One region of the Streptomyces sp. NPDC007929 genome, then DNA from elsewhere that is predicted to be linked to it. Evidence: predicted binding sites of a transcription regulator. Region 1 holds the regulator's gene; the other holds the start of a gene.

Region 1 (11,933 bases):
TCAGCGCGGCGAAGACGACCAGGTCGTCCAGGCGGTTGAGGAACTCCGGCTTGAATGAGGTCCGCACCACCTCCAGGACCTGCTCCTTCTTCTCCTGCTCGCTGGTGACCGGGTCGACCAGGTACTGGCTGCCCAGGTTCGACGTCAGCACCAGGATGGTGTTGCGGAAGTCGACCGTGCGGCCCTGCCCGTCGGTGAGCCGCCCGTCGTCCAGCACCTGGAGCAGGATGTCGAAGACCTCGGGGTGGGCCTTCTCCACCTCGTCGAGCAGCACGACGGAGTACGGCCGCCTGCGCACGGCCTCGGTGAGCTGGCCGCCCTCCTCGTAGCCGACGTATCCGGGCGGGGCGCCGACCAGCCGGGCCACGCTGTGCTTCTCGCTGTACTCCGACATGTCGATGCGGACCATCGCCCGCTCGTCGTCGAAGAGGAAGTCGGCGAGGGCCTTGGCCAGCTCGGTCTTGCCGACGCCGGTGGGGCCGAGGAAGAGGAAGGAGCCGGTGGGCCGGTCCGGGTCGGCGATCCCGGCCCGGGAGCGCCGTACGGCGTCGGAGACGGCCCGCACGGCCTCGGTCTGGCCGATGAGCCGCTTGCCCAGCTCGTCCTCCATGCGCAGCAGCTTCTGCGTCTCGCCCTCCATCAGCCGCCCGGCCGGGATGCCGGTCCAGGAGGCGACGACGTCGGCGATGTCGTCGGAGCCGACCTCCTCCTTGACCATGGTGTCCTTCGCGACCTCTTCCTCGGCCTCGGAGGCGGCTTCAAGCTCCTTCTCCAGGGCGGGGATCTCGCCGTAGAGGAGTTTGGAGGCGGTGTCGAAGTCGCCGTCGCGCTGGGCGCGTTCGGCCTGGCCGCGGACCTCGTCGAGGCGTTCCTTCAGCTCACCGACGCGGTTGAGGGACTGCTTCTCCTTCTCCCAGCGGGCGGTGAGGCCGCGCAGCTCCTCCTCCTTGTCGGCGAGGTCACGGCGCAGCTTCTCCAGGCGCTCGCGGGAGGCGGCGTCGGTCTCCTTGCCGATCGCCAGCTCCTCCATCTTGAGCCGGTCGACGACGCGCTGGAGTTCGTCGATCTCGACGGGCGAGGAGTCGATCTCCATGCGCAGCCGGGAGGCCGCCTCGTCGACGAGGTCGATGGCCTTGTCGGGCAGGAAGCGGGAGGTGATGTACCGGTCGGAGAGCGACGCGGCGGCGACGAGCGCGCTGTCGGCGATCTGCACCTTGTGGTGGGCCTCGTAGCGGCCCTTGAGTCCGCGCAGGATCGCGATGGAGTCCTCGACGGTGGGCTCGGCGACCAGCACCTGCTGGAAGCGGCGCTCCAGGGCGGGGTCCTTCTCGATCCGCTCGCGGTACTCGTCGAGGGTGGTGGCGCCGACCATGCGCAGCTCACCGCGGGCGAGCATCGGCTTCAGCATGTTCCCGGCGTCCATGGCGGAGTCGCCGCCCGCGCCGGCCCCGACGACGGTGTGCAGCTCGTCGATGAAGGTGATGACCTGCCCGTCGGAGTCCTTGATCTCGGCCAGGACGGTCTTCAGCCGCTCCTCGAACTCGCCCCGGTACTTGGCGCCCGCGACCATGGCTCCCAGGTCGAGCGCGACGAGCCGCTTGTCCTTCAGCGACTCGGGCACGTCGCCCTTGACGATCCGCTGGGCGAGCCCTTCGACGACGGCGGTCTTGCCGACGCCGGGCTCGCCGATCAGCACGGGGTTGTTCTTGGTCCGCCGGGACAGCACCTGCACGACCCGCCGGATCTCCTGGTCCCGCCCGATGACGGGGTCGAGCCTGCCCTCCCGCGCGGCGGCGGTGAGGTCGGTCCCGAACTTCTCGAGGGCCTTGTACTGCCCCTCGGGGTCGGCGGTGGTCACGCGTCGCTGCCCTCGTGTCCTCTGGAATGCGGCCTGGAGCTTCTTGGCGTCGGCCCCCTGCCGGGACAGCACCTCACCTGCGGCCCCGCCCTTCGCGGCGAGGGCGATGAGGAGGTGCTCGGTGGAGAGGTACTCGTCGCCGAGGTCCTTGGCACGGGCCTGCGCGTCGGCGACGACGGCCAGCATCTCCCGGTTGGGCTGGGGCGGCGCGACAGTCGACCCGGTCACGCTCGGCAGCCCGGCGAGCACGCGCTCGGCCCCGGAGCGTACGGCGGCCTGGTCGGCCTCGACCGCGGCGAGCAGGTCGGTGATGTTCTCGTTGTCCTGTCCCTGGAGCAGCGCGAGCAGCAGATGGGCAGGGGTGAGGTCGGCGTGTCCCTCGGTCACGGCCCGGTTGCTGGCAGCGTTGATCGCGTCCCGGCTCCGGTTGGTCAGCTCGGCGTCCACGTTCGCGTTCTCCTCCTTGCACTGACCCGAACAGCTTGCACAAAGTTGAGTCTAGTGCACTCAAGTACGTTCCGGGAGGCTCAGGGGTCTAAGTTCCGGGCATGGCGACCAAGCACTCCGTGGACCCCGGCGCTCCGGACCCGTCGTATCTCGGCTTCTGGCGGGAGCGGCACCTGTGCACCCTGACGACTCCCCGCCCGGACGGCACTCCGCATCTGGTACCCGTCGGGGTCACATACGATCCCGAGGCCCGGTTGGCTCGGGTGATCACGAACCGGGCAAGCGCGAAGGTCCGCTATGTGCGGGCGGCCGGCGAGGAGGGGGCGGCCGTCGCCGTCTGCCAGCTCCAGGGGCGCCGCTGGGCGACGCTGGAGGGCCGGGCCTTCGTCCACGAGGAGCGGGAGCGGGTCGCGGAGGCGGAGCGGCGTTACGCGGAGCGCTACGGCAGGACTCCGTCCCCGAATCCGGCGCGCGTGGTGATCGAGATCCAGCTGACGCGAGCGATGGGCCGAGGTTGAGTGAAGTGAACATCCACACCGGTGATCGACTGGATCCGGCCACCGCCACAGAGGGCCGATACCCGGAAATGTCCCCCAAAACTGCAGCGGCGTCACCGTGTTCAGGTCACGGTGACGCCGCTGCGGGGGGAAGCACCTGAGCGATCTGTTACGACGGGGGAATCGCGTCAGGCACTGCGGGGGGTGGCAGAGATGGTCCTCGGGGCAGGGGAGTCGACCTCCACCTGCTGGTGGTCCCTTTGGTCCAGGTTCACAAAGATCATTCCGTACCGTACGGCACATCGCACAGGCTGCGGCGCCCCCCGAGGCCGCCGCAGACACCGGTACGCCCGTACGTCCTCGTCGTCGTCCCGCGTGACGACCACCGGCTCGCCGAAAACAGTCACCATCAACGAGTCACCACTGTGGGGGATGGCGGTGACCAGGTCGATGAAGTGCCAGCCGGAGCGGTAGGCGGTGGCCATTTCACGACGGAAGGAGCGGTCGTCGGGTGGAGTGGTCACGTCAGCTCCCGGCTCCGTCTGCCCCAGGGCTCGGCCAACTGCTGTTGTCCTCGCCGCCGGCACTGCTCACGGCAACGGACGGCCAGCTGCTGTTCGCCCGAACATCGTCCTTCACATCGGAGAAGCCGCTCAGTGCACCGAGGGCTACAACGGCGGAGAAGGCGGCGACAAGCACCGAGCGAAGCATTCTGTTACGCATAGTCGGCTTCGTCCTCACTTGAAGGTCCCCTTTTCCCCCGTCAGGTACGACGATGGCTCATTCGGGCACGTCATGGCCACACAATCGATGCATCATGTTCCTGCATGTTCAGGACCCTGGGGGGTGGAAATTTGGCATCGAATCGGACTAAGGCGGCACATCCCCACGCGATGACCGAGTGGTGCGATGAGGGTAGCCGTCTTTATGCCACCGCTCTGCGGGCCGGACGGATCGCCCGCGTGGACGCGGAACCCGCCCCGTGCCTGATGGAGTTCGCCCTGCTCCACCCCGATCCGGACGACCCCACCTGGCTCCGCCCGGTGCCCCCGGCCGTCGCCCTGTCCCGGCAGCTCAACCCGCTGGAGCAGGAGATAGCCGACCGCCGGCGCCAGGCGACGGGACTCGCGGAGACCTTTCAGCCGTTCCTCGCACTGGGTACCCAGCTGGCGGCGACCAGTGACGCCATCACTGTGCTGGAAGGCGGCGAACGAATCAACGCCGCGCTCAACATGGCCACCGTCCAGTGTCAGACGGAGATGCTCACCGTCCAGCCGAGCGACCGGATGTCCGAGCGCAGCCTGCTGCGCGGGCTGGAGCGCGACCGGCCCCTGATCGAACGCGGCGTGCGGATCCGCACCCTGTACCAGCACACCGCCCACTACAACCCCGAGCAGCTGGCGTACGCCGCCCAGCTCTCCGACGGCAAGGCGGAGTACCGCACGATCGACGAGCTGGTCGAGCGCCTGATCATCTGTGACGAGTCCGTCGCCTTCATCCCCGCCCGGGACGACCAGCAGGTCGCCCTGGAGCTGCGTCACCCCGGCCTGGTCCGCTACCTCATCAAACTGTTCGAGTACTTGTGGGACCGGTCCGTCCCGCTCAGCACCGGTACACCGTACGGGACCGCCCGCGACGGCATCACGGAGATCCAGCACTCCATCGCCAAGCTCCTGATCGAGGGCCACGTCGACGAGGCCATCGCCCGCCGCCTCGGCATGAACGTGCGCACCTGCCGCGCCCACATCGCCAAGCTGGCGTCGGCTCTGGGCAGCGGGAGCCGTGCCCAACTGGGCTATCTCATCGCGCAGTCCGGGATTCTCGACCAGGAACGGTGAGGGGTGTCGTGGCCTGGTGAGGGCCGTCCAGGCCGGCCTGGGCGATGCGTACGCCCAGTTGTGTGCGGCTCGCCGCGCCCAGGGTTTCCGACAGGCGCGCGATGTGCGCCCGGCAGGTGCGGACGCTTATGCCCAGCCGCTCCGCGATCACCGCGTCCTGATGTCCCTCCGCCAGCAGCGCGGCGATCGACTGCTCCCGGTGGGAGATGCCCTCGATACCCGTGTCGGGGAGCGAGGCCGTGAGAGGGATGGCGAGACGCCACAGGCGTTCGAAGACCGTGACGAGGTACTCGACGATCGCGGGATGCCGTAGCTCAAGGGCCATCGTGCGGTCGGAGTTGGCGGGGATGAAGGCGACCGTGCGGTCGAAGAGGATCAGCCGGTCGATCACCTCGTCCAGCGTGCGCGCCTCCACCGCGTCGCCCATCAGCTCCAGATACGTCAGCAACCCCTGCCCGTGCCGGGCGACATGGGTGTACAGGTCCCGCATCCGCACCCCGCGCCCCCGCAGCGCCAGCGCCCGGTGCAGGCCCTCGGAGAGCTCCGCCTCGCGGCGGATGCCGCCGGGCTGGACCGTGAGCACCTCGGCCGTGCACGCCTGGGTCGCCTCGTCCATCGCGGCCTGGATCCGGGCGAGTCCGTCCAGGACCCGGATCGCCGGGCCCTCGGCCGCAGACGCGGCCGGCCGCACCTGGCGGCCCAGCCCGGCGTACCACTCGACGGCCGCGACGGCCGACCCCACCCGCCGCTGGCTCGCACTGACCTCGTCGTGCATCCCGCGCAGCAGCCGGGTCATGACCTCCTGCGGGGAGGTCGGCACCAGCCAGTCCATGTCGTCGGGGTCCGGGTGCAGCAGGGCGAGTTCCAGCAGGCAGGGCACCGGATCGGCGTCCCGGCGCGGCACCCGGCCGCGCCGTACGGCCCGGGAGTACACGCGATCCCCGGCCTCGCACAGTCGGTCGGCACCGTGTGGATGCTGCTCCGCCCCGTGCCCGGCCATCGCCCATCCCACCCCCGGTTCCGCCGTCCTGCCGCAGCGCAACTATGCGCGGACGGGCCGTGCTCCGCAACACGGCTCCCCACGCGACGAGCACCGGAAACCACCGTTACGCGCCGGTGTCCGCGGGCCTCGGCCCGTCGTCGCGGCGCGACAGCCTGCCGGGGAATGGGTGAACCCGGCCCGGGATGCGCCGGGGCCCGGCTACTTCAGACCCGCGCTCTGGCACGCCGCCTTGTACTCGGTCGTGCAGATGTCCGACACCTTGTAGATGTCGTCCGCGACCACCGTGTCCTTGATGTTCTCCTTGGTGAGCGCGACCACGGGCACGAGCTGGGCCGGGATGGCCTTGTGGGTGGGGCTGTCGACCTTGTCGCGGGTGAGCGCGGCGAACTGGATGTCGCGGCCCTGGACCTTGGCGACGGCCATCTCCGCGGCGTTCTCCGCCTCCTGCGGGTAGGACTTGTACACGCTCATGTACTGGTCGCCGCTGAGGATCCGCTGCACGGCGGGCAGTTCCGCGTCCTGCCCGGTGATCGGGGGCAAGTCGGTCACGCCCACGGCCTGAAGCGCCTTGACGATGCCGCCGGCCATGCCGTCGTTGGCGGAGTACACCGCCGCGATGTTGTCCTTGCCGATCTTCCGGATCGCGTCGGCCATGTTGGCCTCGGCGTTCTCCGGCTTCCAGTCCTTGGTGTCGAAGGACTCGGCGATCGTCACCTTGCCGTTCAGCTCGGACATCGCGCCGGCCTTGAACTGCTTGGCGTTCGGGTCCGTCGACGAGCCGTTCATCATGACGATCTTGTCGGAGAGGCTCGCCTTCTCGCCGATGGCCTCCAGCAGCGTGCGGCCCTGCACCTCGCCGACCAGCTCGTTGTCGAAGGAGATGTACGCGTCGATCGGGCCCTCGGCCAGCCGGTCGTAGGCGATGACCGGGATACCGGCCGCCTTGGCCTTCTTCACGCCGCTCGCGATGGCCTTCGCGTCGACGGCGTCCAGCAGGATCACGTCGACCCGGTCGTCGATCATCCGCTGGAGCTGGCTCGCCTGCTTGTCCGCGCTCGCCTCGGCGTTGGCGTACTCGACGCGGCCCTTGTCGTTGGTGAGCGACTCGACCTTCCGCTTGATGATCGGGTAGTCGAAGTTCTCGTACCGCGTGTTCGCCTTCTCCGGCAGCAGCAGGCCCACGGTGATGTCGTTGCCCTTGGCCGGGCTCGCCTCGTCACTGCTCTCCGTCGCGTTGAGCATGCCGCAGCCGGCGAGCGTGACGGACATCGTGGCGGCTGCCACGGATATGGAGAGGCGACGACGCATGCGGGGGCTCACTTCACGTGTGATTCGGACGTGGGTACAGCTTTTGGGACCCATGTGACTGAAAAGCCAACGCGGATGCGCCCCCAGCGTCAAGCGGAACCACTTAACGAGATGACAACACCACGCTCCGCAGCAGTTGTGAAGACTCTGCGGAATCACCTTCAAGTGACGGACACCACCCAGCCATTCACGGGAGGCCCAGAGAAACCGGGGCAAGGCGCCCCAAACAGACGAAAGGGACCGGGAGTCGAACTCCCGGTCCCCTCGCGTGCGCGTGCGCGTCAGTCGGACTGCTGCTGCCGCTTCGGCCGCCACACCACCAGCGCGCTGGTCTGCTGCACCTCCTGGTACGGCACCAGGTCGCGGCGGTACGACGCGTGCACCGCGGCCTCGCGCTGGCGCATCGCCGCCGCCGCTCCGTCGAGCGCGTCCTGCATCTCCGCCACCCGGGCCTGGAGCGCGGCGACCTGGTTCTCCAGTTCGATGATGCGCTTGATACCGGCCAGGTTGATGCCCTCGTCCTGCGACAGCTGCTGGACGGTGCGCAGCAGTTCGATGTCGCGGGCCGAGTAGCGCCGGCCCCGGCCCGCGGTGCGGTCCGGGGAGACCAGGCCCAGCCGGTCGTACTGGCGCAGGGTCTGGGGGTGCAGGCCGGACAGCTGGGCCGCCACCGAGATGACGTAGACCGGGGTCTCCTCGGTCAGTTCATACGGATTGCGCCGACGACCGTCCATCTGACTCATGCTCCCTTCGCGGCCTGGAACAGATCCGCCCGCGGATCCTCACCCGCGGTCGCCTCGCGGTACGCCTCGAGTGCGTCACGAGCCTTCCCCGTCAGGTCCTTCGGAACACTTACCTCGACGGTGACCAGAAGGTCGCCGCGGGTGCCGTCCTTGCGGACCGCGCCCTTGCCCCGGGCCCGCATGGTGCGCCCGTTGGGCGTGCCCGGAGGCAGCTTCAGCGTGACGGGCGGGCCGCCCAGGGTGGGCACCCGCACCTCGCCGCCGAGGGCCGCCTCGGTGAAGGTTACCGGGACGGTGACCGTGAGGTTGTCGTCCTTGCGGCCGAACACCGGGTGGGTGTCGACGTGCACGACGACATAGAGGTCGCCCGCCGGCCCACCGCGCTCGCCCGGCGCGCCCTTGCCGCGCAGCCGGATCCGCTGGCCGTCGCTGACGCCCGCGGGGATGCGCACCTGCATGGTCCGCGAGGACTTGGCACGGCCACTGCCCTTGCACACCTCGCAGGCGTTCTCCGCGATCAGGCCGCGGCCCTTGCAGTCCGGGCAGGGGTCGGTCAGGGAGAAGCCGCCGCCGCTGCCCCGGGCGACCTGCCCAGTGCCGACGCAGGTCGGGCACACGCGCGGCGTGCCGTTCTTGTCGCCGGTGCCCGAACAGGCCTTGCAGGGCGACTGCGACGACATCCGCAGCGGGACCGTCGCCCCTTCGATCGCCTCGGTGAAGCTGAGCGTGACCTCGGACTCGATGTCCTGGCCGCGCCGGGGGTGCGTACGCGTCCCCGGTCCGCCCGCGCCGCCGCGGTTGAACAGGCCCCCGAAAACGTCACCGAGTCCGCCGCCGAAGCCGCCGGCCCCCTGGCCGCCGCCCTGGGCGCCGCCTCCGAAGAGGTCGCCCAGGTCGAAGTTGAACGAGCCGCCCGCGCCGCCCGGCCCCGGGCGGAAGCCGCCGTTGCCGAACAGGGCGCGCGCGTCGTCGTACTCCTTGCGCTTCTTGGGGTCGCCGAGGATGTCATTGGCCTCGGAGATCTCCTTGAAGCGCTCCTCCGCCTTGACGTTTCCCTTGTTGGCGTCCGGGTGGTTCTCGCGGGCGAGCTTCCGGTACGCCTTCTTGATCTCGGCCTCGGTGGCGTCCTTGGGGACGCCGAGGACCTTGTAGTAGTCCTTCTCGATGAAGTCCTTGGTGCTCATCCTCGACGCCCCTCCTTCCCTTCGTCCGTGACGTCAGCCCTCGTCCGGGCCACCGCTCTCCTTGTCGTCGGCTTCGGCGGACTCGTCCGCCTTGACCGTCTGCGCCCCCGGCTGGGGTTCGGCCACCGCCACCCGCGCGGGGCGGATGGTGCGCTCGCCGATCCGGTACCCGGGCTGCAGGATCGCGACGCACGTCGTCTCGGTGACGTCCGGTGCGTAGCTGTGCATCAGGGCTTCGTGGATCGTCGGGTCGAAGGGCTCGCCCTCCTTGCCGAACTGCTGCAGGCCCATCTTCGCCGCGGTGCTCTCCAGCGACTCGGCGACGGACTTGAAGCCGCCGACCAGTTCGCCGTGTTCGCGCGCGCGGCCGATGTCGTCGAGCACGGGCAGGAGCTCGGTCAGGAGGTTCGCGATGGCGATCTCCTTGACCGCGATCCGGTCACGCTCGACCCGGCGGCGGTAGTTCTGGAACTCGGCCTGGAGGCGCTGGAGGTCCGCGGTGCGCTCGGCGAGCGCCGTGCGGGCCTGGTCCAGCTGGGCCACCAGAGCCACGTCCTGGCCCGTGTCCCCGGCCGGGGCCGCCCCCTCCTCAGCGGAGGGTGAGGCGGCCTTCGGCTCGGCGTCTTCGGAGGTGGCGCCGGAAGGGACGTCGGGCTGCTGCTCGTCGAAGCCCGGGGTCTCCTCCGTCACGCGGCACCGTCCTTCCGGTCCTCGTCGACGATCTCGGCGTCGACGACGTCGTCGTCAGCGGCCTTGGCGCCACCGGCCGCACCGGCACCACCGGCGGCACCGGCGTCACCGGCCGCCTGGGCGGCACCCGCGTCCGCGTACATGGCCTGGCCGAGCTTCTGCGAGACGGCCGCGACCTTCTCGGTGGCGGTGCGGATCTCGGCGGAGTCCTCGCCCTTGAGCTTCTCCTTCAGCTCGGCGACGGCCTCCTCGACCTCGGTCTTGATCTCGCCCGGGACCTTGTCCTCGTTGTCCTTGAGGAACTTCTCGGTCTGGTAGACGAGCTGCTCGCCCTGGTTGCGGGACTCGGCGGCCTCGCGGCGCTTGTGGTCCTCCTCCGCGTACTGCTCGGCCTCCTGGCGCATGCGGTCGACCTCGTCCTTCGGCAGCGAGGAGCCGCCGGTGACGGTCATCTTCTGCTCCTTGCCGGTGCCGAGGTCCTTCGCCGTGACGTGCATGATGCCGTTGGCGTCGATGTCGAAGGACACCTCGATCTGCGGGACGCCGCGGGGCGCCGGCGGCAGACCGGTCAGCTCGAACATCCCGAGCTTCTTGTTGTACGCCGCGATCTCGCGCTCGCCCTGGTAGACCTGGATCTGCACGGAGGGCTGGTTGTCCTCGGCGGTGGTGAAGATCTCGGACCGCTTGGTCGGGATCGTCGTGTTCCGCTCGATGAGCTTGGTCATGATGCCGCCCTTGGTCTCGATGCCGAGGGACAGCGGGGTGACGTCGAGGAGCAGGACGTCCTTGACCTCGCCCTTGAGGACACCGGCCTGGAGGGCGGCGCCGATGGCGACGACCTCGTCCGGGTTGACGCCCTTGTTGGCGTCCTTGCCGCCGGTCAGCTCCTTGACGAGCTCGGCGACGGCGGGCATACGGGTGGAGCCACCGACCAGGACGACGTGGTCGATCTCGCTGATGGAGATGCCGGCGTCCTTGATGACGTTGTGGAACGGCGTCTTGCAGCGCTCCAGGAGGTCCGCGGTCAGCTGCTGGAACTGGGCGCGGGTGAGCTTCTCGTCGAGGTGCAGGGGGCCCTCGGCGGAGGCGGTGATGTAGGGCAGGTTGATCGAGGTCTCGGTGGACGAGGACAGCTCGATCTTCGCCTTCTCGGCGGCCTCGCGCAGCCGCTGCAGGGCCATCTTGTCCTTGCCCAGGTCCACGCCGTGGCCGGACTGGAACTGCTGGACGAGGTAGTCGACGACGCGCTGGTCCCAGTCGTCACCACCGAGGTGGTTGTCACCGTTGGTGGCCTTCACCTCGACGACGCCGTCGCCGATCTCCAGCAGCGAGACGTCGAACGTACCGCCACCGAGGTCGAAGACCAGGATGGTCTGGTCGTCCTTGTCGAGGCCGTACGCCAGGGCGGCCGCGGTGGGCTCGTTGACGATGCGCAGCACGTTCAGACCGGCGATCTCGCCGGCCTCCTTCGTGGCCTGACGCTCGGAGTCGTTGAAGTACGCCGGGACGGTGATGACCGCGTCGGTCACCTTCTCGCCCAGGTAGGACTCGGCGTCACGCTTGAGCTTCTGGAGCACGAAGGCGCTGATCTGCTGCGGGTTGAAGGGCTTCCCGTCCAGCTCGATCTTCCAGTCCGTGCCCATGTGACGCTTCACGGAGCGGATAGTCCGGTCCACGTTCGTGACCGCCTGGCGCTTGGCCACCTCTCCGACGAGCACCTCACCGTTCTTGGCGAAGGCGACGACGGACGGCGTGGTCCTGGCGCCCTCGGCGTTGGTGATGACGGTGGGCTCGCCGCCCTCCAGAACGCTGACGACGGAGTTAGTCGTGCCCAGGTCGATGCCGACCGCACGTGCCATGGTTGATTCCTCCAGCTGACTTGAGTGGAACGGACTCAAGTGTGCACGACGGCCACCGACCGGTCAACAGAGCTGAGTCGGGCAGGCTCAACTCTTATCCGCTCCTTACACGCAATGGCCCTTCGACCTGCGACGATACGCTGCGTGGAGCGCCGTACACAGGGACACGCGAAAGAGCGAACACCACGACGAGGACCCCTCCCACCACCCACCACAGGGTCCCGGCCCCGAGGTGGCCCGCGTGCGCGAGTACCCCGACGAGCATCCCGGACAACGCCCCGATCCCCAGCAGCAGACTCACGCCCGGCGCGGTCAGCCCGAGCCGCCGCAGCCGGTGCGCCAGATGATCGGGGCCACCGCGGAGCAGACCCCGCCCGCCGAGGCGCCGCACCACCAGCACCAGTACGGCATCGGCGGCCGGCAGGGCGGTCAGCGCCAACAGCACCCCCGCGCTCTCCACGACACCGGAACCGGCCCGGGCGTACACGGCCCCGACCGCGATCACG
Region 2 (11,933 bases), on a different contig from region 1:
GCACGTCACCGCCCGCCCCGGTCACCGCGAGCCCGGTCGCCACGCCCGGCACGGACGTCCGCCGCTCGGCCGGGTCCTGGGCGGACTCGGGCACGTGGTGCGGCCGGCCGATCAGGTCGCGCAGGTCCTCGTCCCGGACGGTGAACGGCAGCTTCCGCTCGCCCAGTTCGTGCTGGGCGGCGACCTTGCGCAGCAGCCGGGCGACGGACCGCTCCAGGGTGCGCACGCCCGCCTCGCGTGTGTACTCACCGGCGAGCTTGCGCAGCGCGCCCTCGTCGATGGTCACCTCGTCCTTGTCGAGTCCGGCCCGCTCCAGCTGGCGCGGGAGCAGGTGGTCACGGGCGATAACGACCTTCTCGTCCTCGGTGTAGCCGTCCAACCGGACGATCTCCATCCGGTCGGCGAGCGCCTCCGGGATCGCCTCCAGCACGTTGGCGGTGGCGAGGAAGACGACGTCCGACAGGTCCAGCTCGACCTCCAGGTAGTGGTCCCGGAAGGTGTGGTTCTGTGCCGGGTCGAGCACTTCGAGGAGGGCGGCGGCCGGGTCGCCCCGGAAGTCCGAGCCGACCTTGTCGATCTCGTCGAGCAGCACGACCGGGTTCATCGACCCGGCCTCCTTGATGGCCCGGACGATCCGGCCCGGCAGGGCGCCGACGTACGTACGCCGGTGGCCGCGGATCTCGGCCTCGTCGCGGACGCCGCCGAGGGCGACGCGCACGAACGTGCGGCCCATGGCGTGGGCGACGGACTCGCCGAGGCTGGTCTTGCCGACGCCGGGCGGCCCGACGAGCGCGAGCACGGCACCACCGCGCCGCCCGCCGACCACGCCGAGGCCCCGGTCGTCACGCCGCTTGCGCACCGCCAGGTACTCGGTGATGCGCTCCTTCACGTCCTCCAGGCCGGAGTGCTCGGCGTCCAGGACGGCCTGGGCGCCCCGGATGTCGTAGGCGTCCTCGGTGCGCTCGTTCCACGGCATCTCCAGGACCGTGTCGAGCCAGGTGCGGATCCAGGAGCCCTCCGGGGACTGGTCGGAGGACCGCTCCAGCTTGTCGACCTCCTTGAGGGCGGCCTCACGGACCTTCTCGGGCAGGTCGGCGGCCTCCACCCGGGTGCGGTAGTCGTCGGACTCCTCGCCCTCCTGCTCACCGCCCAGCTCGCGCAGCTCCTTGCGGACGGCTTCGAGCTGACGGCGCAGCAGGAACTCGCGCTGCTGCTTGTCGACGCCCTCCTGGACGTCCTTGGCGATGGACTCGGCCACGTCCTGCTCGGCGAGGTGGTCGCGCAGCTGCTGGGTGGCGAGCTTCAGCCGGGCTCCCGGGTCGGCGGTCTCCAGCAGCTCGACCTTCTGGTCGGTGGTCAGGAAGGGTGAGTAGCCGGAGTTGTCGGCGAGCGCCGAGACGTCGTCGATGGCCTGCACCCGGTCGACGACCTGCCAGGCGCCTCGCTTGCGCAGCCAGGCGGTGGCGAGTGCCTTGTACTCCTTGACCAGTTCGGCGAGATGACCGGGCAGCGGCTCCGGCACGGTCTCGTCGACGCCGGTCCCCTCGACCCAGAGTGCGGCACCGGGGCCGGTGGTTCCCGCGCCGATGCGCACCCGGCTCCGGCCGCGGATCAGGGCGCCCGGGTCGCCGTCGGCCAGCCGGCCGACCTGCTCGACGGTGCCGAGGACACCGGTGGCGGCGTAGGTCCCGTCGATGCGCGGCACCAGGAGTACCCGGGGCTTTCCCGGTGTTGTGCGGGCAGCGGCCTGAGCGGCCTCCACCGCGGCACGGACCTCGGAATCGCTCAGGTCCAGCGGGACCACCATGCCGGGCAGCACGACCTCGCCGTCGAGCGGCAGCACGGGCAAGGTGAGCGGTGTGGACGACGAAGCCATGATCTCCCCTTCGGCAGTCAAGTTGAGCTATGCCGACTCAATGCTTGGGCGCCGCCGAATGTTCCCCACCCGCTGTTCGCTGTCAGCGATCACTTCTGACGCCGGGAACGGGAGGGCGCGTAAGCTGCCCGATGTAATAGCCATAAGCGGCATTCAGTTGTTACAGGGGGCGGGCGTGGACGAGACCGTGCAGGAATGGGTGAACGGGTGGGTCGTGTCCCGCGGGGCCGCTCCGCCCCTGGCCGAGCCGTGGGGCTGGACCATCGACGTGGGGCTGTTCGGGCACGCCACGCGGCATGTGCTCGGCGCGCGGGGCGAGGACCTCGACGAGACGACCGTGCGCAAGGTGGCCGGGGCCGTGACCGGGCAGGGCGTGTGGCTGAAGGCGTTCCGGGATCCGGCGGTGGTCGCCGGCTGGCTGGACGACAGCTGGTGGATCGACCCCGAGCCCGGCTTCCTGATGACGACCCCGCTGACGCCGGACGACGCTCCGGCCGCCCCAGACGGATACCGGCTGCGCGCGTGGTCGCGCGGAGGGGTGACCCGCGTGATGGTGGCCGCCCCGGACGGGTCCCTGGCGGCGCGCGGCCAGATCGCCCCGACGGGCCGGACCGCCGTCGTCGACCAGATCGAGACGGCCCCCGGGCATCGCCGCAAGGGCCTGGGCAGCGTCGTCATGCGGACCCTGCACAACGCCGCCGTCCGCCAGGGGGCACGGACCGGTGTCCTGGCCGGCACCCCCGCCGGGCGAGGGCTCTACGAGGCGCTGGGCTGGGAGGTGGCGGCCCTGCTGACCAGCGCGAAGCACGACCCGCCGGCCTCCGCCCAGGCCTGAGGGGCCGGGCGGTCAGACCCCGGCCGGGCGAGGGCGAACCGCGTGCGCGTCCCGGACAAGCGGCCAGGTCGCGAGCCCGATACCGAGGGCGATGACGTGCCCCCAGTTCGTCATCGGGTCGGCGAAGGCGAGCAGGTCCTGGAGCAGCGTCCATCCGAACCCGGCCAGCAGCGGCAGGCGCAGCCACAGTGGCAGCAGGCCCGCCAGGGCGCCGATGCCGGCGGCGACACCGAAGCTGACGCCGTAGTCGAGGCGGTGCAGGGAACTGCCGGGAAGGTGCCCGGCCAGCACCGCCAGCCCCACGGGCACCTCGGTCGCGAGGGTGGCGAGGACATGCCCGAGCAGGAAGACACCGGCCGTGCGCCAGCTGCCGATCCGCCGTTCCAGCGCGGTCAGCACCAGCAGGAAGGCGATGGCGAACGGCGAGGTCACCCCGCCCGCGACCCACAGCGCGCTGCCGATCAGCACCAGTTCCGGCGTGCGCGCCAGGTGTGCCACGTCCGTACTGGAGCCTTGGAGCAGGGCGTGCACCAGGGCCGGGTCCGCGTACGCGGCGATGAGGGAGGTGAGACAGAGGAGCGCGGCGTAGCCGAAGGTGAACGGCGTGCCCGTGGGGGTGGGCAGCGGCAGCCGGAGGTGGAGCGCCTTCCGGGACCGGGGCGTGGCCGCCGGAGGGGGCTCCTGTGCTCCGGCTACCGGCGTCGCGCGCGGGTCCCGCTGTCGTGGCACCCCGTCGAGCAGCCCCGGCCCGTCGGGGAGCGGCGCGTCCGCCGGCGAGGGTGTGACCGGCTCGCGGGGCGGCGCGGTGCGTTCCACAACGGGCACTCCTTCCGTCATGTCCCACCTTTCGCTCCGGACTCGGCGCTGTCTGTGACCTGCGCCACGCTCAAGCCGATGCACAGCAACCCGAAAGCCCCGTCCCGCGTCCTCCCCCGGGGCCCCCACCGAATCGACGGGCGCCACTCGTCCCACTCCTGCCAGGATGCCCCCATGTCTAGCTCGTACATGTCCAGCTCGTACGACATCCCCGAGGTCCTGGACCGTCGCGAGGGCCCGCACGGCGAGGTGGTGCTGCGGCGGCACGGCGACCGGCTGGAGATCATCGCCAACGGCTGTTTCCTGATGGACACCTCCGACGGCCGCTCGGAGCGGCTGCTGGTCGACGTCGCGCTGGAGGCCCTGGACGGCCGGGACCGCCCGCACGTCCTGATCGGCGGACTCGGCGTCGGCTTCTCCCTCGCGCACGCCGCGGCGGACCCGCGCTGGGGCCGGATCACGGTGGTGGAGCGCGAGCACGCGATCGTCGAATGGCATCTCGACGGCCCGCTCTCCGCCCTCTCGGCCCCGGCACTGGCGGACCCCCGCGCGCATATCGTCGAGGCCGATCTCGTCGCACACGTCAATGAGACATCCGACACGTACGACGCCCTGTGCCTCGACATCGACAACGGACCCGACTGGACCGTCACCGAGGACAACGGGCATCTCTACGGCGAAGCCGGACTGGCAAGCTGTGCAAGGGCGTTGAGACCCGGCGGGGTTCTCGCCGTCTGGTCGGCCCAGCCGTCTCCGGAATTCGAAGAAACCTTGCGGAATGCCGGGTTCCAACGGGTGCGTACCGAAGAGATCCCGGTTGCCCGGGGCGTTCCGGACGTCGTGCACCTCGGCATCCGCCCTGGATAGCAAAGGCGTGCTGACTCCCCGTACGCTGCTCCTCGGACGCCGATCATTCAAGCGTCAATCGCAACCATGCGCAGGCATAGCCAGTCAGAAGGAATCACCCCACTGATTCCGGGAAAGCACACCCCAGGGGCGGGCGATGGAGCAGACACAGACCTCCCACAACGGTTCGGCGACGGCTACTCCGGGCGCACAGCGCCGGGTCCTGGTGGTCGAGGACGACGCGACGATCGTGGACGCCATCGCGACCCGCCTGCGGGCCGAGGGATTCCTCGTGCAAACGGCGGGTGACGGTCCGGCCGCGGTCGACACGGCCGAGGCGTGGCAGCCCGACCTTCTGATCCTCGACATCATGCTGCCCGGCTTCGACGGCCTGGAGGTCTGCCGACGCGTGCAGGCCGCCCGCCCGGTGCCGGTGATGATGCTCACCGCGCGCGACGACGAGACCGACATGCTGGTCGGCCTCGGCGTCGGTGCCGACGACTACATGACCAAGCCGTTCTCGATGCGGGAGCTGGCGGCGCGTGTGCACGTCCTGCTGCGCCGGGTGGAGCGGGCCGCCATCGCGGCGGCCACCCCCCGCTCCGGCATCCTGCGCCTCGGCGAGCTGGAGATCGACCACGCCCAGCGCCGGGTCCGGGTGCGCAGCGAGGACGTTCACCTGACGCCCACCGAGTTCGACCTGCTGGTGTGCCTGGCGAACACCCCGCGCGCGGTGCTCTCCCGTGAGCAGCTGCTCGCCGAGGTCTGGGACTGGGCGGACGCCTCCGGCACCCGCACGGTCGACAGCCACATCAAGGCGCTGCGCCGGAAGATCGGCGCCGAGCGGATCCGCACGGTGCACGGCGTGGGCTACGCCCTGGAGACCCCGACGCCATGAGCGGTGGTCCGGCCGGACGGAGAACCCCCGGGGAGCCGGATCCCTGGGGCGGGGTGAGCCCGTTCTCGATCAAGACCAAGCTGGGCGCGCTCGTCGTCATCTCGGTGCTGATCACCACCGGTCTGTCGGTGATCGCGGTGCACACCAAGACGGAGCTGCGCTTCATCACGGTCTTCTCGATGATCGCCACGCTCCTCATTACGCAGTTCGTCGCCCATTCGCTCACCGCTCCGCTGGACGAGATGACGGCCGTGGCCCGTTCCATCTCGCAGGGCGACTACACCCGCCGCACCCGGGAGAACCGCCGGGACGAGCTGGGCGACCTGGCCGTCACGATCAACGCCATGGCCGACGAGCTGGAGGCCCAGGACAGCCAGCGCAAGGAACTCGTGGCGAATGTCTCGCACGAGCTGCGCACGCCCATCGCGGGGCTGCGCGCGGTGCTGGAGAACATCGTCGACGGCGTCACCCAGGCCGACCCGGAGACCATGCGCACGGCGCTGAAGCAGACCGAGCGCCTCGGACGGCTGGTGGAGACGCTGCTGGACCTGTCCCGCCTGGACAACGGCGTCGTACCGCTGAAGCAGCGGCGGTTCGAGGTGTGGCCGTATCTGTCCGGTGTGCTGAAGGAGGCCAACATGGTCGCCTCGGTCCGCGCGGGCATCGCGACCGGCTCGGGCAGTCACACCCGTACCGACGTCCATCTGCACCTCGACGTCCACCCGCCGGAGTTGACCGCGCACGCCGACCCCGAGCGCATCCACCAGGTCGTCGCCAACCTCATCGACAACGCGGTCAAGCACAGCCCCCCGCACGGCCGGGTGACGGTCAAGGCGCGGCGCGGCGACCTGCCGGAGTCGCTGGAGCTGGAGGTCCTGGACGAGGGACCCGGCATTCCGAAGTCGGAGTGGCACCGCGTCTTCGAGCGGTTCAACCGCGGCAGCGCCAAGCGGCCGCAGGGGCCGGGCAGCGACGGCGGCACGGGTCTCGGCCTCGCGATCGCCCGCTGGGCGGTGGACCTGCACGGGGGCCGGATCGGAGTGGCCGAATCCGAGCGCGGTTGCCGGATTCTTGTCACTCTTCCAGGACTGTCATCTCTGCCAAGTTGACGTAAAGTTCGAAGCGGAGCCACAAGATCCACGGGCGTCCGCGCTGACGGACACGTGTGATCAGGCACAGGCCCGCGCCGTCGGCGCCCGGGGCCCTGCCCCGCTCACCCCTCGCGAAGCGGAACCACGCTTGTTTCCCGCCATTTCAAGCCCCGAAACGCAGTTCCAGATGTGATGTGCACGACGTTGCACCGGCCCGACCTGACCTTCCCCGTCGAGGGGGCGTAGCCTTGATTCCCGCTGTCCATCATCTTGTGAAGCGGAAGAGGGCGGTTGCCGCCGTGTCGCCACAGTCCCCCAGTAACTCGAGCATCTCGACCGACACCGACCAAGCGGGGAAGAACCCTGCCGCGTCGTTCGGTGCCAACGAGTGGCTCGTCGACGAGATCTATCAGCAGTACCTCCAGGACCCGAATTCGGTAGACCGAGCCTGGTGGGACTTCTTCGCCGACTACAAGCCAGGGGCGGCCGCCGCCCCGGCTCCGGCGGGTACCGCGGCCGCGGGGGCCGCGGGGACCACCACCGCTCAGGCGGCCGCTCCGGCCGCCCCCGCCCAGGCCCCTGCTCCGGCGGCCGAGAAGCCCGCCGCCGCACAGGCTCCCGCCCAGGCTCCGGCTCCGGCTCCGGCTCCGGCTCCGGCCCAGGCGAAGCCCGCCGCGCAGGCCCCGGCCCAGGCCTCCGCTCCGGCGCAGGCCGCTCCGGCCGCGAAGCCCGCCGCGAAGCCGGCCGCCGCGAAGAAGGCCGAGCCCGCCGGTGAGGCCCCCGCGGGCCCCGAGCAGATCGTGCTGCGCGGCCCGGCCGCCGCGGTCGCGAAGAACATGAACGCCTCCCTGGAGGTGCCCACGGCCACGTCCGTGCGCGCGGTCCCGGTGAAGCTGCTGTTCGACAACCGCATCGTCATCAACAACCACCTGAAGCGCGCCCGGGGCGGGAAGATCTCCTTCACGCACCTGATCGGCTACGCGATGGTGCAGGCCATCAAGGCCATGCCGTCGATGAACTACTCCTTCGCGGAGAAGGACGGCAAGCCGACCCTGGTCAAGCCGGAGCACGTCAACTTCGGCCTCGCGATCGACCTGGTCAAGCCCAACGGCGACCGTCAGCTCGTGGTCGCGGGCATCAAGAAGGCCGAGACGCTGAACTTCTTCGAGTTCTGGCAGGCCTACGAGGACATCGTCCGCCGCGCCCGCGACGGCAAGCTCGGCATGGACGACTTCACCGGCGTGACGGTCTCCCTGACCAACCCCGGCGGCCTCGGCACCGTCCACTCCGTGCCGCGTCTGATGCCCGGCCAGTCGGTGATCATGGGCGTCGGCTCCATGGACTACCCGGCCGAGTTCCAGGGCACGTCCCAGGACACCCTGAACAAGCTCGGCATCTCGAAGGTCATGACGCTCACGTCGACCTACGACCACCGGGTCATCCAGGGCGCCGCCTCCGGCGAGTTCCTGCGGATCGTCGCGAACCTCCTCCTCGGTGAGAACGGCTTCTACGACGACGTCTTCGAGGCGCTGCGCATCCCCTACGAGCCGGTCCGCTGGCTCAAGGACATCGACGCCAGCCACGACGACGACGTCACCAAGGCCGCCCGCGTCTTCGAGCTGATCCACTCCTACCGGGTCCGCGGCCACGTCATGGCCGACACCGACCCGCTGGAGTACCAGCAGCGCAAGCACCCCGACCTGGACATCACCGAGCACGGCCTCACGCTCTGGGACCTGGAGCGCGAGTTCGCCGTCGGCGGCTTCGCCGGCAAGTCGATGATGAAGCTGCGCGACATCCTCGGCGTCCTGCGCGACTCGTACTGCCGCACCACCGGCATCGAGTTCATGCACATCCAGGACCCCAAGCAGCGCAAGTGGATCCAGGACCGCGTGGAGCGCCCGCACACCAAGCCGGAGCGCGAGGAGCAGCTGCGCATCCTGCGCCGGCTGAACGCGGCGGAGGCCTTCGAGACCTTCCTGCAGACCAAGTACGTCGGCCAGAAGCGCTTCAGCCTGGAGGGCGGCGAGTCAGTCATCCCGCTGCTGGACGCGGTGCTGGACTCGGCCGCCGAGTCCCGCCTGGACGAGGTCGTCATCGGCATGGCCCACCGCGGCCGGCTGAACGTCCTCGCCAACATCGTCGGCAAGTCGTACGCGCAGATCTTCCGCGAGTTCGAGGGCAACCTCGACCCGAAGTCGATGCACGGCTCCGGTGACGTGAAGTACCACCTGGGCGCCGAGGGCACCTTCACCGGCCTGGACGGCGAGCAGATCGCGGTCTCCCTGGTCGCGAACCCCTCGCACCTGGAGGCGGTGGACCCGGTCCTGGAGGGCGTCTCGCGCGCCAAGCAGGACATCATCAACAAGGGCGGCACGGACTTCACCGTCCTGCCGGTGGCGATCCACGGCGACGCGGCCTTCGCGGGCCAGGGCGTGGTGGCCGAGACCCTGAACATGTCGCAGCTGCGCGGCTACCGCACCGGCGGCACGGTCCACATCGTCATCAACAACCAGGTCGGCTTCACCGCGGCCCCCGAGTCCTCGCGTTCCTCCATGTACGCGACGGACGTGGCCCGCATGATCGAGGCCCCGATCTTCCACGTGAACGGCGACGACCCGGAGGCCGTGGTCCGCGTCGCGCGGCTCGCCTTCGAGTTCCGCCAGGCGTTCAACAAGGACGTGGTGATCGACCTCATCTGCTACCGCCGCCGCGGTCACAACGAGTCGGACAACCCGGCCTTCACCCAGCCGCTGATGTACGACCTGATCGACAAGAAGCGCTCGGTGCGCAAGCTCTACACCGAGTCCCTCATCGGTCGCGGCGACATCACCCTGGAAGAGGCCGAGCAGGCGCTCCAGGACTACCAGGGCCAGCTGGAGAAGGTCTTCACGGAGGTCCGTGAGGCCACCTCCCAGCCGGGCACGGTCGAGTCCACGGACCCGCAGGCCGAGTTCCCGGTCGCCGTGAACACCGCGGTGACCACGGAGGTCGTCAAGCGGATCGCCGAGTCCCAGGTCAACATCCCCGACCACATCACCGTCCACCCGCGTCTGCTGCCGCAGCTGCAGCGCCGGGCGTCGATGGTCGAGGACGGCACCATCGACTGGGGCATGGGCGAGACCCTCGCGATCGGCTCCCTCCTGCTGGAGGGCGTCCCGGTCCGCCTGGCCGGCCAGGACTCGCAGCGCGGCACGTTCGGCCAGCGCCACGCGGTCATCATCGACCGCACCACGGGCGACGAGTACACGCCGCTGCAGTACCTCTCCGAGGACCAGGCGCGGCTCAACGTCTACAACTCCCTCCTCTCCGAGTACGCGGCGATGGGCTTCGAGTACGGCTACTCGCTGGCCCGCCCCGAGGCGCTCGTGATGTGGGAGGCGCAGTTCGGCGACTTCGTCAACGGCGCGCAGACGGTGGTGGACGAGTTCATCTCGTCGGCCGAGCAGAAGTGGGCGCAGACCTCCGGTGTCGTCCTGCTGCTGCCGCACGGCTACGAGGGACAGGGCCCGGACCACTCCTCGGCCCGCCCGGAGCGGTTCCTCCAGATGTGCGCGCAGAACAACATGACGGTCGCCATGCCGACGTCGCCGTCGAACTACTTCCACCTCCTGCGGTGGCAGGTGCACAACCCGCACCACAAGCCGCTGGTGGTCTTCACGCCGAAGTCGATGCTGCGCCTGAAGGCGGCGGCGGCGAAGGCGGACGAGTTCACGACCGGGCAGTTCCAGCCGGTCATCGGCGACTCCTCGGTCGACCCGGCCGCGGTCAAGAAGGTCGTCTTCTGCGCCGGCAAGGTCTACTACGACCTTGAGGCCGAGCGTCAGAAGCGCGGCGTGACGGACACGGCGATCATCCGCATCGAGCGCCTGTACCCGCTGCCGGGTGCCGAGCTCCAGGCGGAGATCAAGAAGTACCCGAACGCCGAGAAGTACCTGTGGGCCCAGGAGGAGCCGGCGAACCAGGGTGCCTGGCCGTTCATCGCGCTCAACCTGATCGACCACCTGGACCTGGCGGTCGGCGCGGACGTCCCGCACGGCGAGCGACTGCGCCGTATCTCCCGCCCGCACGGCTCGTCCCCGGCGGTGGGCTCCGCGAAGCGACACCAGGCGGAGCAGGAGCAGTTGGTGCGTGAGGTGTTCGAGGCGTAATCGCCCTCGCGTCCCGTAGGGCCGGGCCGCATCCCCACTCCGGGGGTGCGGCCCGGCCTTTTGCTCGCACTTATCCTTGTGGGCATGTACTTCACCGACCGTGGCATCGAGGAACTGGAGAAGCGGCGCGGCGAGGAGGAGGTCACCTTCGAGTGGCTCGCCGAGCAGCTGCGGACGTTCGTCGATCTCAATCCCGACTTCGAGGTACCGGTGGAACGGCTGGCCACGTGGCTGGCACGGCTGGACGACGAGGACGACGAGTAGATCCGGTCGCTCCCCCTCCCACCGGACGCCTCAGTCGCGGGGGTGGGTGAGGGCGTAGGTCAGGCCCAGTGCCCCATGCGCGAGGAGCAGCGCTCCGGCCGTGGCCCAGCCGCCTCCCCGCCGCCGCAGGCCCTGCACCAGGAGCGGCAGGCCCGCCGCCACCTGTGCCAGGGCCAGGGCGCGGGACCTCGGGCCGCCCGTCCAGGGCATCCAGGGGCCGAGCCGGCTCTGATCCACGGTGTCGCGTTCCGCGACCGCCTCGCGCCAGCCCGGCCACTCGACGGGCAGGCTGTCCGGCCGTCCCGCGGCGGCCTCCAGGAGGCGGTCGGCGGGTTCGCCCGGGGGGAGTTCAGTGGGCAGGGCGACACCCACGCGCGCGAGGACCGCGAGCAGGCCGCGCAGGCGGGCGCGGGCGTCGACCACCGGGTCGGGTGCGGTCAGCCGGTCGAGGGCCTGCACATCCAGGACGGGGTCGAGGCCCAGCCGGGCGGCGAACGCGCGCATCGCCTCGTCCTCCCCGGCCGGGACGCCGCTCGCGAGCCATACGAAGCCGACCGGGCGGCGGAATCCTGAGCCGAAGACGAATCCCGCGTGATCGGGATCCCACCACAGGGCGAGGACGGGCCAGGGCGCGCCGACGGCGAGAGCCGTGGTCCAGCCCGTGACGACCCGGTCGACGGGCTCGGCGCCGTCCCGCCAGGGCCTGCCCTCGGGGACGAGGACGCTCCATCCGTCGCCCGCGCGCGAGAGCCGCATCGGCTCGCGCAACAGGTGGGCGACGGGGGCGACGGACGCGGGCGCCGCCCGGCACAGCAGCAGCGCCCCAGACGCGGGACCGGTGCGGGCAGCTTCCGTCGGCATGCTCACACGCTAGGGCGAATCGCCCGTATTTGAGTACTTTTGTCCACCCACTCATCCCCAGAACGAGTGTCTTGACTTTCCCCGACCGCGATATATCGTGAATATGAGAGGACGCGATATGGCGCGTCGGAACGGGGAGGTCTGCACCATGTCCGAGTGGTCCGTCACGGAACCGAGCAAGCTCACCTTCGACGAGCCCGTGAGCGATCTGCACGTACGCCTGGTCAATGGAACGGTGAACGTGGTGGGCACCGACGAGAGTTCCGCCCGCCTGGAGATCTCCGAGATCGAGGGG

What was found. Region 1 encodes HspR, which represses chaperone genes until heat shock. Its sites were predicted from a motif close to TTGAGNNNNNNNNNCTCAA; they were not measured.
Positions count from the first base shown of each region.
Region 2: a site for HspR is predicted at 1,899-1,917, ahead of lon (endopeptidase La). Genes of this name have one in related genera too.

Region 1 covers NZ_JBIBKD010000005.1:557,514-569,446, reverse strand. The annotation lists gene clpB (ATP-dependent chaperone ClpB) at 1-2,305, opposite strand, end outside; gene ACFZDE_RS19990 (TIGR03618 family F420-dependent PPOX class oxidoreductase) at 2,407-2,823, shown strand; gene ACFZDE_RS19985 (hypothetical protein) at 2,991-3,326, opposite strand; gene ACFZDE_RS19980 (helix-turn-helix transcriptional regulator) at 3,630-4,640, shown strand; gene ACFZDE_RS19975 (LuxR C-terminal-related transcriptional regulator) at 4,603-5,640, opposite strand; gene ACFZDE_RS19970 (substrate-binding domain-containing protein) at 5,842-6,951, opposite strand; gene ACFZDE_RS19965 (heat shock protein transcriptional repressor HspR) at 7,233-7,685, opposite strand; gene dnaJ (molecular chaperone DnaJ) at 7,691-8,878, opposite strand; gene grpE (nucleotide exchange factor GrpE) at 8,912-9,568, opposite strand; gene dnaK (molecular chaperone DnaK) at 9,565-11,427, opposite strand; gene ACFZDE_RS19945 (undecaprenyl/decaprenyl-phosphate alpha-N-acetylglucosaminyl 1-phosphate transferase) at 11,522-11,933, opposite strand, start outside.
Region 2 covers NZ_JBIBKD010000008.1:448,429-460,361, forward strand. The annotation lists gene lon (endopeptidase La) at 1-1,876, opposite strand, end outside; gene ACFZDE_RS28110 (GNAT family N-acetyltransferase) at 2,052-2,711, shown strand; gene ACFZDE_RS28115 (rhomboid-like protein) at 2,724-3,527, opposite strand; gene ACFZDE_RS28120 (spermidine synthase) at 3,717-4,394, shown strand; gene ACFZDE_RS28125 (response regulator transcription factor) at 4,531-5,271, shown strand; gene ACFZDE_RS28130 (ATP-binding protein) at 5,268-6,380, shown strand; gene ACFZDE_RS28135 (multifunctional oxoglutarate decarboxylase/oxoglutarate dehydrogenase thiamine pyrophosphate-binding subunit/dihydrolipoyllysine-residue succinyltransferase subunit) at 6,662-10,513, shown strand; gene ACFZDE_RS28140 (DUF6104 family protein) at 10,598-10,777, shown strand; gene ACFZDE_RS28145 (hypothetical protein) at 10,808-11,638, opposite strand; gene ACFZDE_RS28150 (DUF4097 domain-containing protein) at 11,787-11,933, shown strand, end outside.